Regions from separate parts of the Bacillus sp. ISL-39 genome, predicted to be linked through region 3. Evidence: riboswitches for the same ligand, from Rfam matches in the RefSeq annotation. Region 3 holds a riboswitch; each other region holds the start of a gene.

Region 1 (4,415 bases), on a different contig from region 3:
TAGAAAAAGGATGACTGTAGATGGAAGAATGGACTAAATCAGAGATGGAAACCTTCCTGGAGGAAAAAAGAACAGGTTACCTATATTTTTACACACCAATGTGCGGTACCTGCCAGGTAGCTGGAAAGATGCTCACTGTCATCGATCAGCTGCTGCTGGAAATTCCTGCAGGCAAAGCAGACTTGAATTATCTGCCTGAGATGGCGGAACGATTTGAGATTGAAAGTGTCCCATGTCTGATTGTGTTGAACATGGGAGAGGTGCTAGAAAAAATCTACGCATTTCAATCTGTTCCTTATCTTTATGAAAAACTAAAAGGTTTAAATTGATGTAAAAGCGGCTATGCCGTTTTTTTTTTTTGCCCATTTCAGATATGTGTTTTGTTTTTACCTTTAAAAGATGATATTGCCGGATAGAAGCGATACTTCCCCGTTAGATAGAGATCCTTTTCTAATAAAAATGAATCGACAAAATAGATTTACATATCGTTCCATAAATATTATATTTAGATTAGCGAAATAATTGAGGGGCGAAATAAAATGGCTCTATACCAGGAATGGGCGGCACAAATTAAAACTTATAATCGAAACATACGACTTACCTTCATTGCGAACATATTGACCCAGATTGGCCTTGGAATTTTCATGGTCATTTATAATTTTTACATCAGGGAGTTAGGCTATAATGAGCTTGTAAACGGAAAGGTCATAGCCATGACCTCGCTGGCAACTGCTCTCATTCTTATCCCTGCAGGCATACTGAGTGATAAAGCAGGCAGGAAAAAATTAATGCTGTATGGAGCCGTCACGACAGGGCTGATCTTATTCAGCCGGAGTATTGTTGAAAGTCAGTCCTTATTAATTCTTTTTGCGTTTGGAACAGGCCTTGCTTCCGCATTTATCCAGGTGTCGATCATTCCCTGGCTGGCGGAGAATTCGAAACCTGAACAACGCGTACATTTATTCAGTATTCACTTTGCGATGATGACGGGTGCCAATGTAATAGGAAGTCTTTTGGGTGGAATCCTCACAGACTTATTCGGCATGGTGGTACCTGGACTTGAAAGTATCAGGTATACATTGATGATTGGATCGTTCTTGTTTATGGCTGCCCTGCTTCCGATTATGAGGTTAAATGAAAATCGGCCATCCCGCATATCGGCTGGCGATATAAAAGAAAAATCCAAAATCATCCCGCATAAAGCCAGCTTCAAAATTATCCTGCTGTTTGCGGTAGCCCAATTGATGATAGGCTTTGGAGCAGGATTGGTCATCCCATACTTGAACCTCTATTTTGCGGATCGGTTCATGGCTTCCAATTCATTGATTGGCCTGGTCATTTCACTGGGGCAGGGAGCAACAGCTGTAGCGATGATCATCGGGCCTTTGGTTGTGCGCAGACTTGGGGAAGTAAGAGCGGTAGTTGTTTTACAGATGCTTTCTTTGCCGTTTTTGCTGCTGACAGCGTACACTCAGAATTTTTGGCTGGCAGCTCTAGGCTTTTTATTCCGTCAGGCACTAATGAACGCGGGCAATCCAATCCAGATGTCGTTAATGATGTCGAAGGTTGATGATTCCATGAAGGGTTTGGCCAACTCTGTGAATCAAATGGTGTTTAATCTCGGCTGGGCAGTGATGGGGCCGGTATCGACTGGGATTGTCTTGAAATACGGTACCTATTGGGGATATGCAACAGTTTTTACTATCACTGCTGGTCTGTATTTAGTTGGATCCACTTATTTCTTCGTAGTCTTCAAAACGATGGATAAGCCAAAATCCGGCATAGTGAATACAAAAACGGCTTGATTACTGTATTTCTTTGGATATATTTCTCGGGAAATGAAAGACAATGCCGAAATATCACACGGTATTGTCTTTTTTACGTTATTCACGATGTAAATTCATTTTTCATCGAATTATTTGTCGAAGGATTCCAACAGGTTTTTCCCTAATTACAAGGAATATGTAATATGAGGGAGTTGATCGGAATGCAAGAACGAATAGACAGGTTTGTGAATGAGATTCCCAACAAAGAGCATATTCTGCAACTAGTAAAAAAACTGGATTTAATCTTAAAAATAGAAGCAGAGGGTAACACCTACTACATGTCTTTTAAGGATGGCAGGGTTGCCCGCTGTGATCCCTGTATGGATACGGGAAAAACTGCAACAATCTCGGGGATGAATGCGTATTTTGAGCATTTATTTGATGGGAATCTTAAATTGCTGCAAGGAATAAAGATGAATTATTTTACAACTGATTGTCCTTTTCGCGCCCAATTGGTTTTGGAATCGTTATTTTATCTTGCGGGACCAGTTCGTGTATAAATTTATATCTGAATAATCTAAATATATTGACTGGTAATTTGTGACGTGCTATTATCACTTTAACGCAGTAAAAACGAAATTGAATATTCTTATCCAGAGAGGCGGAGGGACTGGCCCCATGAAGCCCGGCAACCGGTTGTGAAACACGGTGCTAATTCCAGCAGAGTTTTTGCTCTGAAAAGATAAGGAGAGATGATAAATGACCCTCTTCTTAGGAAGAGGGTTTTTGTTTTTTCAGATAAATTATTTAGATTGGAGAGATGGAGATGACTAATGAGCAAAAGACTTACAGGATAGAAACGCTGGGGGTACATGGCGGCCAGTCACCAGACCCGGTGACCGGAGCAAGGGCAGTACCAATTTATTCGAGCAATGCATTCCAATTCGAAAACACAGAACATGCAGCAGATTTATTTGCACTTAAAGAACCGGGTTATATTTATTCAAGGATACATAATCCGACTGTTACTGCCCTGGAAGAAAAAGTGGCTTTGCTTGAAGGCGGTGTAGGTGCGCTCGCTTTATCAAGCGGGATGTCTGCCATCACGATGGCCATCCTGAACATTGCGCATGCGGGTGATGAGATTGTCGCTGCCGCTAATCTATATGGGGGCACATACAATCTATTTGCTGTCACCCTTCCAAAGTATGGAATAAAAGTTCACTTAGTTGATTCTGTTGATCCTGAAAATTTCCGAAAGGCGATCACTCCAAAAACAAAAGCAGTCTATGCAGAAACAATCGGCAATCCAAGTCTCAGGGTTCTGGATATTGAAGCTGTGGCCGAAGTTGCTCACGAAGCAGGTGTTCCGCTGATCATCGATAACACATTTGCAACACCATATCTATGCCGGCCAATTGAACATGGCGCAGATATCGTCGTCCACTCGGCAACCAAGTGGCTATTAGGAAATGGGACAGTCATGGGCGGGATTATTGTGGATGGCGGAAACTTTGATTGGAAGTCTCCTAAATTCCCAGGCTTCAATGAGCCGGACAACAGCTACCATAACATTGTCTACAGTGAAGCAATCGGTGCTGCCGCCTATATCGTAAAGGCAAGAGTACAGCTTTTGCGTGACCTTGGACCGGCACTCAGTCCGCTGAGTGCGTTCCAATTCAATCTTGGCATAGAAACTTTGCATGTCCGCATGAAGGAGCATATCGCCAATACCCGTAAAATCGTAGGTTACCTTGAGTCCCATCCTGCTGTTACATGGGTCAGCTATCCAGGTCACGAGTCACATCCTGACAAAGAATTGGCAGATCGTTATCTTCCAAAGGGAGCCGGGGCAGTAGTCATTTTTGGAATTGAAGGCGGCAGGGAAGCCGGAGCAAAGCTGATCAACTCATTAGAATTATGGTCCCATGTCGCGAACGTCGGCGACGCAAAAAGCCTGATTATCCATCCTGCAAGCACAACCCATCAGCAGCTGGACTCAGAAGGCCTTAAAGCAGCTGGGGTTCCTGAAGATTTAATCCGCCTGTCAGTGGGGATTGAAAACGTTGAGGACATCATTGAAGACCTGGAGCAGGCGATCGAAAAAGCGACCGGAGTACCTGGAGTCCCGGCTAAAATTTGAAATCCATAACCTTCCAGAAAATATTTGAAAATAATTTTATTGACACACTTTTTTACTCCGTGCTACAATCACACTCGTAACTTAAAACCGATTAGATAATTTAATAGCGTGCTCTTATCAAGAGAGGTGGAGGGAAGTGCCCTATGAAGCCCGGCAACCGTCAGTAAGCATTGCTTGCTGAAATGGTGCCAATTCACGCAAAGCGATCGCTTTGACAGATGAGAGAAAGGAATCCACTATTACTATGCCTTTCTGCTCACTTGCAGGAAGGCTTTTATTTTGTTCTTTTCGAATAAATGCTAAAAAGTTATAGCCAAAAAGCATGTCCGAAAAGATTTTATCACAAGAGCACAATTTTCCCGTTAAGGATAAGAGCCTATTGCCCGATTTTACTGAGTTTGAATTTTTTCGGTTAGGGAATGGGAAACTAGATTGATAACCTTCTTATTTTTAGGGAAATTTAACGGTTTTAATAAGTGTGGAATACTCGGTTGCAAAGAGGGGGA
Region 2 (4,415 bases), 500 kb from region 3:
AGATGAATCAACCTCGACGAAAACATCATGAATGAATGAACAGTAAAGGGGAATGTCCATGAAAATCTACGGATCAGAAAAGATTAGAAAAATGACATCCAGTATTTTTCAGGAAGTGGTTGACCGTAAGCAGGCGGCCTTGATGAACGGGAAAGATGTGATCGACCTGAGTATTGGAAGCCCGGATTTTGGACCGCCTTCTTTTGTCATGGAGGAGCTTGCTAAATATTCGATGAATCCAGGGAAATATGGGTACACGCTTAAGGGAATTAGTGAATTTAACGAGGCGGTAAAATACTTTTACCATCAGCGTTATTCGGTTGAACTGGAAGCTGGAAGTGAAGTCCTGCAGCTAATGGGCTCGCAGGATGGGCTTGCGCATCTTGCTACAGCCATCATTGATCCTGGTGATTATGTACTTGTTCCAGATCCAGGTTACCCGATCTATGAAGCGAGTGTTACCATCGCAGGCGGCACTATTTATCCTATGCCTTTACTGGAAGAGAATAAATTCCTGCCGCAGCTTAATGAGATTCCTCTTGAAATTTTACAAAAAACAAAAATGGTGATCTTGAGCTATCCTGGAAATCCTGTCACTGCACTTGCTGACACCAGCTTTTTTGAACAGGTGATCGAATTCGCCAACGTACATAATATCCTAGTCGTACATGACTTCGCCTATTCTGAATTGATTTACGATCATAACCCGCAAATCAGTTTCTTATCCGTCCCTGGTGCAAAGGAAGTTGGAGTAGAGTTCAATTCACTCTCAAAGACTTTCAATATGGCAGGCTGCCGTATTGGATATGTAGCAGGAAATTCACAGGTCATCGATATTCTTGCTTCCTTTAAATCACATATCGATTACGGCATCTTTTACCCAATCCAAAAAGCAGCGATTGCCGCACTTACTTCTGATTATTCTTTCCTGAAGGATCAGCTAAAGCAGTATGAAGCACGGCGGGATGCTTTGGTATCTGGTTTTCGGGACAGCGGATGGGAAGTGGCTAATTCTCCGGCAACGATGTTTGTGTGGGCTAAAATTCCTGCCGGCTGGAAATCCCGCGATTTTGCCTTCAAGCTAATTGAGGAAGAAGGGATTGCCGTCGTTCCTGGTGATGCTTTTGGCAAACAAGGCGAAGGGTATGTCAGGATCGCTATGGTTCAGCCTCCAGAAAGACTAATAGAGGCATCTCGGAGGGTAAATAAATTTCTGTCAGGATTTCCGATAGAAATATAAAAATATTTCGATAAACGAATTGACTTTTGTTTGAATTTAGAATATTATCACTTTATTAAACTAAAATTTAATACATGATGTCTTCTTATCAAGAGAGGTGGAGGGAAAGGCCCTGCGAAACCTCGGCAACAGGTTCTGAAAGAATACTGTGCCAATTCCTGCGGACAATTTTGTCTGAAAGATGAGAAGAGAGTATTCTATGGCTCTCTTCTTAAAGAAGGGAGCTTTTTGTGTTTAGGAGGCTTAATTTTAAGTCTCTAATGTTTTTCCTGTAAAACCAACTTATCGGGTTGGTTAAGTTGAGTTTAAATGAGCAGAGGAGAGATTGTGATGAAGTATGGATTTTGGCTGCCGATATTTGGCGGATGGCTAAGGAATGTAGAGGATGAAAACATGCCGCCTACCTTTGATTATGCAAAGCAGGTGATTCAGTCAGCAGAAGAGTGGGGCTACTCAACTACTTTGATCGCCGAATTGTATCTTAATGATATCAAAGGCCCGGAGCATGACTCCCTAGAAGCCTGGACAACAGCTGCTGCTTTGGCTTCTGTGACTGAAAAAATCGAGATCATGGCTGCTGTTAGGCCGGGTTTCCACAATCCTGCAATCACAGCAAAGATGGCGGCAAACATAGACCAAATCAGCAACGGGCGATTTACCCTCAATGTCGTTTCTGCCTGGTGGGAGGAAGAAGCGCGTCAGTACGGCGGGATCTTTACCGAACATGATGAAAGATATGAGCGGACTACGGAGTTCATTGATGTACTCAAGGGACTATGGAGTGAAGATAGCTTCTCTTATGAAGGGAAGTTTTATCAGCTGAAGGATACGAAGCTGTTCCCGAAACCAGTCCAGCGGCCAAATCCGATTCTTTATGCCGGCGGGGAAAGTCCAAAGGGAAAACAGACTATTGTTGAAAAATGCGATGCCTATGTCATGCATGGCGGAACAGTAGAAGAAATTGAACAGAAAATAACCGATATGAAAGACCGCAGAGCTGCTACGTCAAATCCAGGACTGTCAGAGTTCGGAATGGCTGCCTATGTCATTTGCCGCGATACCGAAAAAGAAGCATTTGCAGAATTGGAACGGATCACGACTGTAAAAGAATCAAGTGCCTATGCGGGCTTTAAGGACTTTACAAGCAAATCCCAGCTTGAACAGCAAATTCAGCTTCAGGATTACTCGGTATCAAACCGTGGACTGAGGCCAAATTTAGTAGGGACACCAGAACAAATCGCCGAGCGGATATTGCAGTATGAAGATGCCGGTTTAGGATTGCTATTACTGCAATTCTCTCCGCAGCTCGAAGAAATGGAACGTTTCGCAAAACAAGTAATGCCGCTTGTTGAGGCAAAAAGAAAGCAAGCGATTGTATAATCTACATTAAACTAAGGGGAGGAAGAAATAATGAGCAAAGTATACATCATCCATGAAAATAGTGAATGGACCATTCATTTAACAAAGAGGCTTGAGGAGCTGGGGATTCCTTTTGAGGAATGGCATCTGGACGAAGGCCTGCTGGATTTATCGAAGGAACCGCCAGAAGGTATTTTTTACAGCAGGATGAGCGCTTCCTCTCACACAAGAGGCCATCGCTTCGCCCCTGAATATACAGCGCAGGTTCTATCGTGGCTGGAGAACAACGGCAGGAAGGTATACAACGGATCCCGGGCGCTGGAACTGGAAGTAAGCAAGGTCAAGCAATACCTCGAGCTGGCCAAGCATGGAGTAGAAACTCCGAGGACAATTGCGACTGTCGGGAAAAAACAGCTATTGGATGCTGCGAAGGAATTTGACGGGAAGGCATTTATCACGAAGCATAATCGAGCAGGAAAAGGTCTTGGGGTCCAGCTGTTTCAATCAATCGAAGCACTGAAGGCATATGTTGACGGACCTTCTTTTGAAGAACCGGTTGATGGTGTGACACTGATTCAGGAATATATCCAGTCCCCGGAGGGCTATATTACCAGATGCGAGTTTGTCGGCGGCCAGTTTGCTTATGCAGTGAAAGTCGATACTTCGGAAGGTTTTGAATTATGCCCGGCTGATGCATGCCAGATTGGAGACCTGTTCTGCCCGGTAGGTGAAGAGGTTGAAGAAAAGCCGAAATTCCAGGTAATTGAAGGCTTTAATGATCCCATTATTGAAAAATATAAAAGAGTACTTGAATCAAATAATATTCATGTTGCCGGAATTGAATTCATCAGAAACGAGGCAGGGGAAATCTTCACTTACGATATCAATACAAATACGAATTACAATCCCGATGCAGAGGCAAAGGCAGGAAAATTTGGCATGCTTGAGCTGGCAAAGTTTTTAAGAGAAAAGCTGGCTGCCGAGTACGGGGCTGTGACAAGATAAGCAGGGATTTCCCCTGCTTTTTTTGTTTTTTCTGAGGTAAAATGTGATAATCTATCTTGATTGGAAGTATCTTCAGTGTCCTGGCGGTGGGCTTTGGAGCAAACGTTTGGAACAATAAGAAATAATGTTTGGTTAGTTTTTGAGTATTTGGGTAAATTTTGAAACTTTTCCAGCGTTCTTCCGTATTAAAAGGTAAAGGGGGAGAAAAGATGAAAAAGTTATCATTTATTCTTATAATCCTAATACTATTGCTTTTCGGCTGCCAGCAAAAACAAAATGGAGCGCTCGATACTAGTAAACTCGAGAAAGTGGAACAAACCGGGAATGCCACCGAGGAACAGTTGAAAAGAATACCGATCTTATATAATGTACCATCCTTGAAAGTAGGCTTAGATGCATTGCCATTTGAAGTATACCCGCCTAAGGAACTTCCTTTTGACGGTATGCCGCTGAAAATGACCATTGAGGATTTCAAGCACGATGGGAAAGAGTTAAGAGTCGATTTAATGAGTGTTTCAAAAAACAAAGAAGATAACATCATTCTTATGATTTCTATCCATAACTTTAAAGTGGAATACGCCGAGTCGTTAGGGGATGAAGTTCAAATAACTGAAGAAGTCGCAGGGTACTATAACGGAACCCTTTCTTTTGAAAAGGATGGGGTCTATTATAATATTGGCTACAACAATCCGAATATATCCGAAGAGCAGATTAAGAAAGACACCATTTCATTGGCCAAACAAATGTTATAAGTATGAAAAGGACGCAAAGCACCTTTGCGTTCTTTTTAGTCCCCGAAAATTTCTTTATA
Region 3 (4,415 bases):
GGTATATGTGCATAATTCGGAATTATCGGAATCTTAAGGACAGCATCTTCCTCCCAAATATCGAAAGCCTTGATCAATTCCTGCCCCTGGAATTGCACCTCGCCCCTGTCTCCATAGACCTCGGAGATGACATTATTGTCAATTGTATGGACATGGAGGCTGCAGCCAGCATTTGTCCTTTTGTATACCTCAACATGGAGCAGCGTCTCAGCTGATGGCTTTAAATGGGTATCCTCAACCGGCCGGCCAAATTGGTCAACCAGCAAAAAGTCCTCGTCCGTTCTTTTCCTCTTATCTTTCCCGCTTGCCGTTACAAGGAATTGTACCGGCTCGTTGTTCACTTTGATCGCCAGGTTGCCGCTCGTTCCCATAAACCAGTCACGCTCTGCCAGTTCAGTCTTTACATCCGCCAATTCTTCCCACTTACCTTCTAAAATGCTCATCCTCTCACCCCTGTCTCAGTTTTAAGAGCTTCAATACAGTCATAAAACGTTTCAAATGGTCTATATGCGATTTCCCACTCTTCGCATTTATCCTTCAAGTAATCTCTAGCCAGTACAAGATCTGCTTTTTTGGCAGCTTCCAAATCTGTTACGGAATCCCCGATGACGATTTTATAAGCATCGCTTTGTTCTAATCTTCTCATGATTGTTGGTTTGCAGCAGCCGCAATCATTTGAACACTGATCATCGCAGCTGTTTGGCCATTCAATTTTTATTGTTTCGCCGGAAAAATCTGAACCGTTGCAGTAGATGCCTGTTATCGGTCCGAATGGTTCAATGATTGGTTCGAGAAAAAAGTCAATACCGCCGCTGACGATGTAAACAGGAATTCCTTCTTCATGGGCAAAATCAAGAAACTCCTGAAAACCCGGACGGATCCTAGCCTTCTCTTTAGCAAACTGAATAATTTCTTCCTTCTTGGAGACCGGAAGGAGGGAAAACATTTTCCCTACTCCTTCCCTGATTGAAATACTGCGGTCAAGCACCGCTTCTTTTATTTCATCCCAGCCATCAGGCGCGAATTCCTTCATGATCGCTATGATATTATCCTTTTCGGTTACTGTTCCGTCAAAGTCACAAAAAATCACTGGCTGACTCACTTTGCCACCGCCTCTGACGAACCCCAAAGAGCAATAGCAGCTTTCAACTCATCATGCTCAAGTGCGCCTTCTTCAAGTGTTTTTCCTTGAAGTACGGTATCAATTGCCTGTCTGAATGCCTTCCCGCCGCCCTGTGCTCCACGAGGATGTCCATGGACGCCTCCACCAGCATTTATGATTGAATCCACACCGAAATCTTTTATAAGCAGCGGTACCATTCCAGGATGAATGCCTGCTGATGGAACCGGGAATGTCCTTGTGAATTGATCCTCAGCAGTCAGTGCCTCGGCTATTGATAACGCCTGCTGCTTTTCGAGTGCCACACTTCCATAAGGTGACGGGAACAGCGAGAAGTCAGCCCCGGCATAGCGGAGTAATTTTCCCAGAAGCAAAGAATGTGAAAAACCATATTCATCAGCCGATGTCAGCGCACCGCTTACTGCAGGGTGAGCCATGATTGGGATGCCGATTTCATCATCTTCCCTTAGTTCCTGTAAAACATCCAGGCCATAGGCAAACACATTGAACAACAGTGCGTCGGCTCCAAGTTCAGCCGCTTTTCTTGCTTTGTCCTTCAACTGTAAGGTTCTTCCTGTTAGATTGGCAGCATATAAGGTTCTGTGCCCAGTAGATTCATATACTTCTTCAAGGACCTCTTTACCAAGAGCGATCCTTTTTTCAAAAGGTGTAAGCTCATTTTCAAACAGTATTTCATCGTCCTTGATCAGATCAACACCACCAAGGCTTTGTTCTTTAAGCTGTTTTAGCAGAAAGTCCATATCACGTCCGATGACACCTTTGAAGATGCTCATTAGCAATGGACGATCATAAACACCAAGCTTGCTCCTGATTCCTTCAATTCCAAAACGCGGACCCGGAAAGTCTTTCTTTAATTCATCTCCAAATTCCAGATCGATAAGTTTTACCTTGCCATCAAGCGATAGTTTTCCAAAAACTGTTGTAAGAATGGCTGGCAGGTCTGGAGAAAAATTGAGAGCAGGGTAAGCGATTTTGATTGTTGCCACTGTCTCTGAATTGTTGTCCTTACTTGAACCTTCAACAGAAACCACTCTCCCCTTATGTTTTCTCAATTGTTTTTGATCCAGTTCCGGCAAATCAGTCCAGGACCCTACCGTCAGCCCAAGCGCGATTCCCTCTGCTTTTATCTCCGGGTTATGTTTAGCATCATGGATTATATATGTCGCTGTAATTTCACTCATGAGGATCAATCCTTTCATTACTTGTGGACCCATTATTATTTTGGGCATAAAAAAACCTCTTCACAAAGAAGAGGTTAGAAAATACACTAAACTCTTCTCATCTTTCAGCTTTCGCTGCAAGAATTAGCACCGTGCCCAGCTAAATGCTGGATCGGTTGCCGGGCTTCATCGGGCTCGTCCCTCCGCCTGCTCTTGATAAGAAAATAATTTAATCAAGTTATTTAATTGGTTAAAGTGAATTTGTTAATTAGGATTATGTCAGGTTCGTAAATCAATGTCAACTATTTTTTTTGAATATTTCCAAGCTTTCAATCCTGCCAACTGCTTCACGCAATCTTTCTTCCGAAGTCAGCAAGCCAACCCTCACAAAACCCTCGCCATGCTCACCAAACCCTACACCTGGCGCAACTGCTATGTGTGCTTTTTCCAGCAAGAAATCCGCGAATTCAACTGAAGTGAATGGTTCTGGAACCTTCAGCCAGGCAAAAAATGAGCCTTTTGGAGCAGTCACCTCCCAGCCAATTTTTGTAAGACCGTCAATAAGTACGTTTCTTCTAGATTCATATAAATCATTCAGTTCAGCAACGCATTCTTGCGATCCCAGCAAAGCTTCTGCTGCAGCTTCCTGCACAGCACCAAACAAGCTGACATACATATGGTCCTGGAGCAAGTTGATTGCGGCTATTACACTCTTGTTCCCTGCCGCAAAGCCAACACGCCATCCAGCCATATTATATGTTTTTGACAATGTATAGATCTCGATCCCCACTTCCCTTGCATCCTCGGACTGTAAAAAGCTTTGCGGGCGGTTCCCGTCAAAGCCAATCGCTCCATAAGCAAAATCGTGTACTACACAAATTTCATTTTTTCGTGCCAGCTCGATTGTCTGATCAAAAAATTCTTTATCAGCCACTGCACCTGTAGGATTATTTGGGTAGTTGAGGAACATCAGCTTTGCTTTATCCAATTGATCTGAGCTTAACTCATCATAATCAGGCAGAAAGTCATTTTCTTCACGGAGTGGCATGGTCACCATCTTTGCCCTGGCAATCTCGACTCCAGACCAGTAGTCAGGATAGCCGGGATCTGGAACGAGAATTGTGTCCCCAGGATTCAACAGGCATTGAGGTATTTCTACGAGACCGGCTTTACCCCCGAATAGGATGGCAATTTCCTCTTCCGGATTAAGATCGACCCCATATTCTCTTTTATAAAACGCTGCTGCTGCTTCTTTTAACGAGCGAAAACCCCTGAAAGGCGAATACTTATGGTTAACCGGATTATCCGCAGCTTGCTTCAACCTTTCAACAATGTGCTGTGGAGTCGGCTGGTCAGGGTTCCCCTGCCCCAGATTTATTATGTCTGCCCCTTTTTCTGTATAAGCGCCCACCTTTTGCACCAGTGAAGCAAAAAATTGCTTGGGCAGGCTTTTCAGTAAATCTGATTGTGGAAATTCCATCTTCTCACCTGCTTAGAAAATATGTTATTATTTCAAAATTTTAATTGAAATTCTAGTCACAAATGATATAACGTAAAGAGTAACTTGTAAAGATATAATTTTCAGAAAGTATGGCGGTGATGAAGGATGAAATTTAAAATTGCATGCCTGCAAATGGATATTGCCTTTGGGGATCCTGCACAAAACTACAAAAACGCATCTAAACTGATTGCAGAGGCAAACTCTCAAAAACCTGATATCATAATCCTTCCGGAGCTCTGGACTACAGGGTATGACCTGAATAATTTAAAAAACACTGCGGAAGAGGATGCACAAGCAGCCAAAGCGTTTTTCAAGGATGCTGCCTTGGAATACAACTCCCATTTCATAGGCGGTTCTGTTGCCAATAAAACAGAATCAGGCATTGAAAATACATTGCTTGTATTTGATAAAAATGGAGTACATGCGGGAACCTACAGCAAGCTTCACTTGTTCAAGCTAATGGATGAGCATTTGTATCTGGCTGCCGGGAAGGAAAAGGGGTTGTTCTCTTTGGATGGCCACAAATTTGCCGGCCTGATCTGCTATGATATCCGGTTCCCGGAATGGGTCCGTGCCCATGCACTCCATGATGTCGAAGCGATGTTTGTTGTCG
Region 4 (4,415 bases), on a different contig from region 3:
TGGACCGAAGCCGGTTTGAACAGCTCGCTGTCTCATTGTGGGAAAGCTACAAAGACCAAAGCTCATACATGACATGGCTGAGGGAATTTAACCAATTGTTCAGCGGGATGGACGGCAATAGAAGAGACGGGTGGACTCATCTTTCAGCTGCCTATCAGGACACCTATTTCGAGTTGATTAATGGGGATCGGTTGATTAAGGAAATTTCACCGCTGATTCCGGAGTTGCTGACTAACTGGCTCAAAATAACAAGTCCTGTTAACAGCCTTGTGTCGGCATCATCGATTATAGCGTGGAATGAAGTATTTCCAGGGACCATTACCGCGTCGGCAATTCACGATGCCGAGAATCTTGTGCTGAATTCGCGCGAATACCATGATGGCTACGAGGATAGCATGCAGCTATTTGAAACAATCATTAAATGGGCAGAGAATCATGAGATAGAGGTAGGCAACAGGATTAAGTGGCTGGTTCAGGAGCTGCAGGAATCCAATGTCCATAATCTGCTGATCGCCGGTTTATCTGGCAATGGAAAGTCATCCTTCGTCAATACCATTATTGGGGAAGAACTGATCACATCTCCTACTGCGGCGGTCATCCGGTTCACGAACGAGGAGAATCCGGAAATCTATGAAATCACCGATACGGACGTCCGCCAAATCACGGATATCGAGGACTTCAAGGAAAGTGCAGGAGTTCGCCGACAGAACCATAAAAATGAAACGATCATTGATTTCAGAGCTGAGTTTCCGTTCCTGCGCGACCATGGACTGGCGCTGATTGATACTCCTGGAGTCAATCGCAATAACTATGACAATCACCCGTTGTACAATTACCTGAGGTTTGCAGATAGCTTACTTTTTGTGCTCAATGCCAATGATCCTTTTACGGAAAAAGAAAGGGAAATCCTCTCGAAAATTTCAGAGTACTTCCCGCAGCTTCCAATACACTTCCTGTTGAACAAAATAGATTCAATATACAGTCAGCAGGAGGCAATAGAAGTTTTTGACCAAACATGGGCTGAAATCAGCCAATACTATCCTGACGCAAAAATGTTTGCTTTCTCAGCTAACTATGATCTAGGCAAGCAGCTGAAAGATTTCTCTGATTTTATTAAAACAAACAACAGGACATTCGACATCGAGCAGGAGCGCACAGCAAAACTGCAATTCTTTGTCAGAAGGGCCATTACGTATTTGCTTGATAAACGGATTGAAATTGAGAACAACCATATGGAAATAATTAACTGGAACGAAGAAATGGTGAGCAAGCTGAACGGTGCCATCAACCAGCTGGGAGACATTGAAGAAGAGAAATCGAAATCCATTCAGAAGTCATACCGTAAAATCAAGGATGAGACCCGTGCGGAAATCATTGAAAAAATCCCGGAGATCCTTCGCAGTTGTTCTGAATTGGTGACAGAGGATACCGATTTCGGAAAAATCCATACTGAAATGGATGAAGCAATGAACAAGAAGATTAGGGAATATCTTGATGAAACCGTTTTGCCGAAATTCCATGAAGATTTGCAGGGCTGGATTCAGCATTCGAAAGACGAATTCGAGCATAGCCAAAACTACTTGAATGAAATGGCCGAGGGCTTTAACTCGATGTATGGAGATGAACGGATCAGTCTTGACTGTGATTTCAGGGTGCTTGATGACTGGCGCCGCGATGCAAGCCGGATGACGAACGGTGTACACTATGAAAATGTCAACATCATGAACCGCCCGACGCCGCAGCAGTTCTTCCTGAAAAGCGCCGGCAAGCTGCTTGGCGTGCTGCCGCAAAATAATGCGATGCTTTATAACCGTTACAAAACCTATCTGGAGTCAGAAGACTATTATGATATCGGCGTAACCATCGCGAAAAGATTCCTGCAGCAATTCGAGATTTTTGAAAAATCGATTGAACGCGATGTGAATCTGTTCTTCAAAAACCCATTCAATGTACTGGAAGAAGCAGTAGAAGAAGCCAAATCGGAAATCGATTATGGCAAGGCGGAACTTGAAAAAATGAGGATCAACCCGGAACTGTACCGCGACCCATTGACACTGTACGAAGTAAAGCTCCGACAGTTTGAATGGATGACCGCGGCAGGCAGAGGTTAAGCGGAAAAGGAGGATTCCGATTTGGGGTCTTCCTTTTTGCTGCTTGAAGTAAAAAGAATAAAATTTAATTTTCATAATAATATTGACAATATGAGTATAGGAGTTTAAAGTAAAATTTATCGATTTGCAACATTTACTCAATAAAGAAATTCTCTTATCAAGAGTGGCAGAGGGACTGGCCCTGTGACGCCCAGCAACCGTTCCAGATGGAATTGGTGCTAAATCCTGCAAAACAATTTTTTGTTTTGAAAGATAAGAGAGGAATCCGACTTTGCATTTTATTGCGTTTGAAACCTCTCTTTTCTGGAGAGGTTTTTTTATTTGTTTTAAATAAGCAAATCAATCAAAGGGGGAGAATCAGATGAAAAAAGGAATTAAAAAAGTATTTTTAGGTGTTGTTGCTTCTGCTTTGCTGCTGACAGGCTGCGGCGGCGGAGAGACGAAGACGGCCAGCGGACCTGTAGAAGGTGTTCCTGATCGATTTGCCAAAGGGGAGAAAGTCAAAATCAAAGTCATCCGCAAGATTGGCGGAGATGACCATACAGCGCAATTTTTAGCCGGAGCGAAAGCAGAAGGGGAAGCGCTCGGCTTCAAGGTAGATGTCTTCACAGCGAATGGAGATACAGCCAAATTCCATGATGCAATCAACCAGGGGCTGCAGCAGGATTATGATGGATTCATCATTTCCCATGGAGATGACGCAGCTACTGTAGATGATGTAAAAAAATTAGTTGAAAAAGGCAAAAGCGTCGTAACTTTCGATTCAAATCCGGATTTGGCTCAGGTAGAGGGAGTCACACTTACATCCCAGGATGATGAGGCTCTCGCCACGCAGGCACTAGACCAGCTTGTGAAGGACCAAAATGGAGAAGCGAATATCGTTTACCTCTGGGTTGATGGCTTCCCGCCAATGGTCAGAAGAAATAAAGTTTACCAGGAAACCTTGAAGGCAAATCCAGGAATTAAAGAGGTTGAGAGATTCGGAGTGGCCGCTGCTGATACAAGTGTCCAAACGCAGAATGCTGTGGCCGCGATGCTCAATAAGCATCCAAAAGGAGAAATCGACGCAATTTTCGCAACGTGGGACGCTTTCGCGATCGGCGCAGCACGTGCCATTAAGGAAGCTGGCCGCGATGAAATCAAGATCTACGGAATTGATGTTTCCAATGCTGATCTGCAGGAAATCCAGGGAGAAGGCAGCCCATGGAAATATGCAGCAGCTGTCGATCCGAAGCTGATCGGGGAAGTGAATATGAGATTGCTGGCGAAGAAGCTGGCTGGCGAGGAAACACCAGCAACCTATGACCTTGAAGCATCACTGATTTCACAGAAACAACTGCAGCAGTCAAAAAATCCGGTGAACATGGTCAATCTTGCTGAAATCATCGAAGGCTGGGGCGAATCAGACGCATTTTTGGAAGATTGGATGGAGAAATTGAAGGATCACTATAAGAAATAACCAGTAAAAAGGTTGGTTTAGAATTTTATAGCGACTTTTTCCATTTTATAGCGACTTTCCCAATTATATAGCGACTTTTCCCATTTTATAGCGACTTTTCCGATTTTATAGCGGAAATCTCATTTTTATAGCGAATTGGAAATTTCACGCGATTTTTTCCAGTTCAGCGAACAAAGCAGACACTCTCAAAAAAAAGAGTGTCTGTTTTACAGATTGATAGGGAGGAGGAACCTGGATGAAACTTCAAATGAACAACATCAGTATTGATTTTCCGGGGGTGCGTGCGCTGAACGATGTTAATTTCAGCACGGAAACTGGCAGCATCCATGCGTTGATTGGCGCGAACGGCGCGGGTAAATCGACATTAATGAAGGTGCTTTCCGGTGCCCACAATCATTACACAGGGGAAATCCTGCTAGGTGGCGAGAGTGTGGAAATCAGAACGCCGGCTCATGCGCAGAAACTCGGGATTCAGACGGTCTACCAGGAGGTTGATACTGCCATCATCCCGTCGCTGACTGTTGGAGAAAATATCATGCTCAATCACACGGTGCAGGCAATGAAAAACAAGCACTGGGTGAATTGGAAGCAGCTTTTCAAACAAGCAGAGGATATTCTATCAGGCATGAACCTTCAGATTCCTGTGAAAAAGCTTGCCGGTGAGCTGACGCTTGCGGAGAAACAGCTGGTCCTGATTGCGCGTGCGATTTCAAGTGATTGCTCCTTCTTGATCCTTGATGAACCAACCGCTCCGCTCAGCCACACCGAAACATCAGAATTGTTCCGGATTGTCAGGAACCTGGCTAAAAGGAATGTGGGCATCATCTTCATCTCCCATCGAATGC

What was found. Region 3 has a riboswitch for S-adenosylmethionine ahead of mtnW (2,3-diketo-5-methylthiopentyl-1-phosphate enolase). Riboswitches for the same ligand answer to the same signal wherever they lie in the genome.
Region 1: another riboswitch for S-adenosylmethionine. It lies ahead of J7E37_RS19485 (O-acetylhomoserine aminocarboxypropyltransferase/cysteine synthase family protein); the one in region 3 lies ahead of mtnW (2,3-diketo-5-methylthiopentyl-1-phosphate enolase).
Region 2: another riboswitch for S-adenosylmethionine. It lies ahead of J7E37_RS02775 (LLM class flavin-dependent oxidoreductase); the one in region 3 lies ahead of mtnW (2,3-diketo-5-methylthiopentyl-1-phosphate enolase).
Region 4: another riboswitch for S-adenosylmethionine. It lies ahead of J7E37_RS06490 (sugar ABC transporter substrate-binding protein); the one in region 3 lies ahead of mtnW (2,3-diketo-5-methylthiopentyl-1-phosphate enolase).

What each region holds. Positions count from the first base shown of each region.
Region 1 is NZ_JAGGQM010000028.1:101,132-105,546, forward strand. Features, by position in the region: gene J7E37_RS19465 (toprim domain-containing protein) at 1-14, shown strand, start outside; gene J7E37_RS19470 (thioredoxin family protein) at 21-329, shown strand; gene J7E37_RS19475 (MFS transporter) at 540-1,805, shown strand; gene J7E37_RS19480 (hypothetical protein) at 1,988-2,326, shown strand; SAM riboswitch class I at 2,413-2,515, shown strand; gene J7E37_RS19485 (O-acetylhomoserine aminocarboxypropyltransferase/cysteine synthase family protein) at 2,593-3,909, shown strand; SAM riboswitch class I at 4,021-4,134, shown strand.
Region 2 is NZ_JAGGQM010000002.1:219,760-224,174, reverse strand. Features, by position in the region: gene J7E37_RS02780 (LL-diaminopimelate aminotransferase) at 59-1,240, shown strand; SAM riboswitch class I at 1,323-1,428, shown strand; gene J7E37_RS02775 (LLM class flavin-dependent oxidoreductase) at 1,571-2,620, shown strand; gene J7E37_RS02770 (ATP-grasp domain-containing protein) at 2,651-3,604, shown strand; gene J7E37_RS02765 (hypothetical protein) at 3,814-4,356, shown strand; gene J7E37_RS02760 (DUF2785 domain-containing protein) at 4,411-4,415, opposite strand, start outside.
Region 3 is NZ_JAGGQM010000002.1:721,683-726,097, forward strand. Features, by position in the region: gene J7E37_RS05400 (methylthioribulose 1-phosphate dehydratase) at 1-443, opposite strand, end outside; gene J7E37_RS05405 (2-hydroxy-3-keto-5-methylthiopentenyl-1-phosphate phosphatase) at 440-1,102, opposite strand; gene mtnW (2,3-diketo-5-methylthiopentyl-1-phosphate enolase) at 1,099-2,322, opposite strand; SAM riboswitch class I at 2,417-2,524, opposite strand; gene J7E37_RS05415 (pyridoxal phosphate-dependent aminotransferase) at 2,600-3,781, opposite strand; gene J7E37_RS05420 (carbon-nitrogen family hydrolase) at 3,908-4,415, shown strand, end outside.
Region 4 is NZ_JAGGQM010000005.1:79,122-83,536, reverse strand. Features, by position in the region: gene J7E37_RS06495 (dynamin family protein) at 1-2,111, shown strand, start outside; SAM riboswitch class I at 2,263-2,370, shown strand; gene J7E37_RS06490 (sugar ABC transporter substrate-binding protein) at 2,473-3,570, shown strand; gene J7E37_RS06485 (sugar ABC transporter ATP-binding protein) at 3,806-4,415, shown strand, end outside.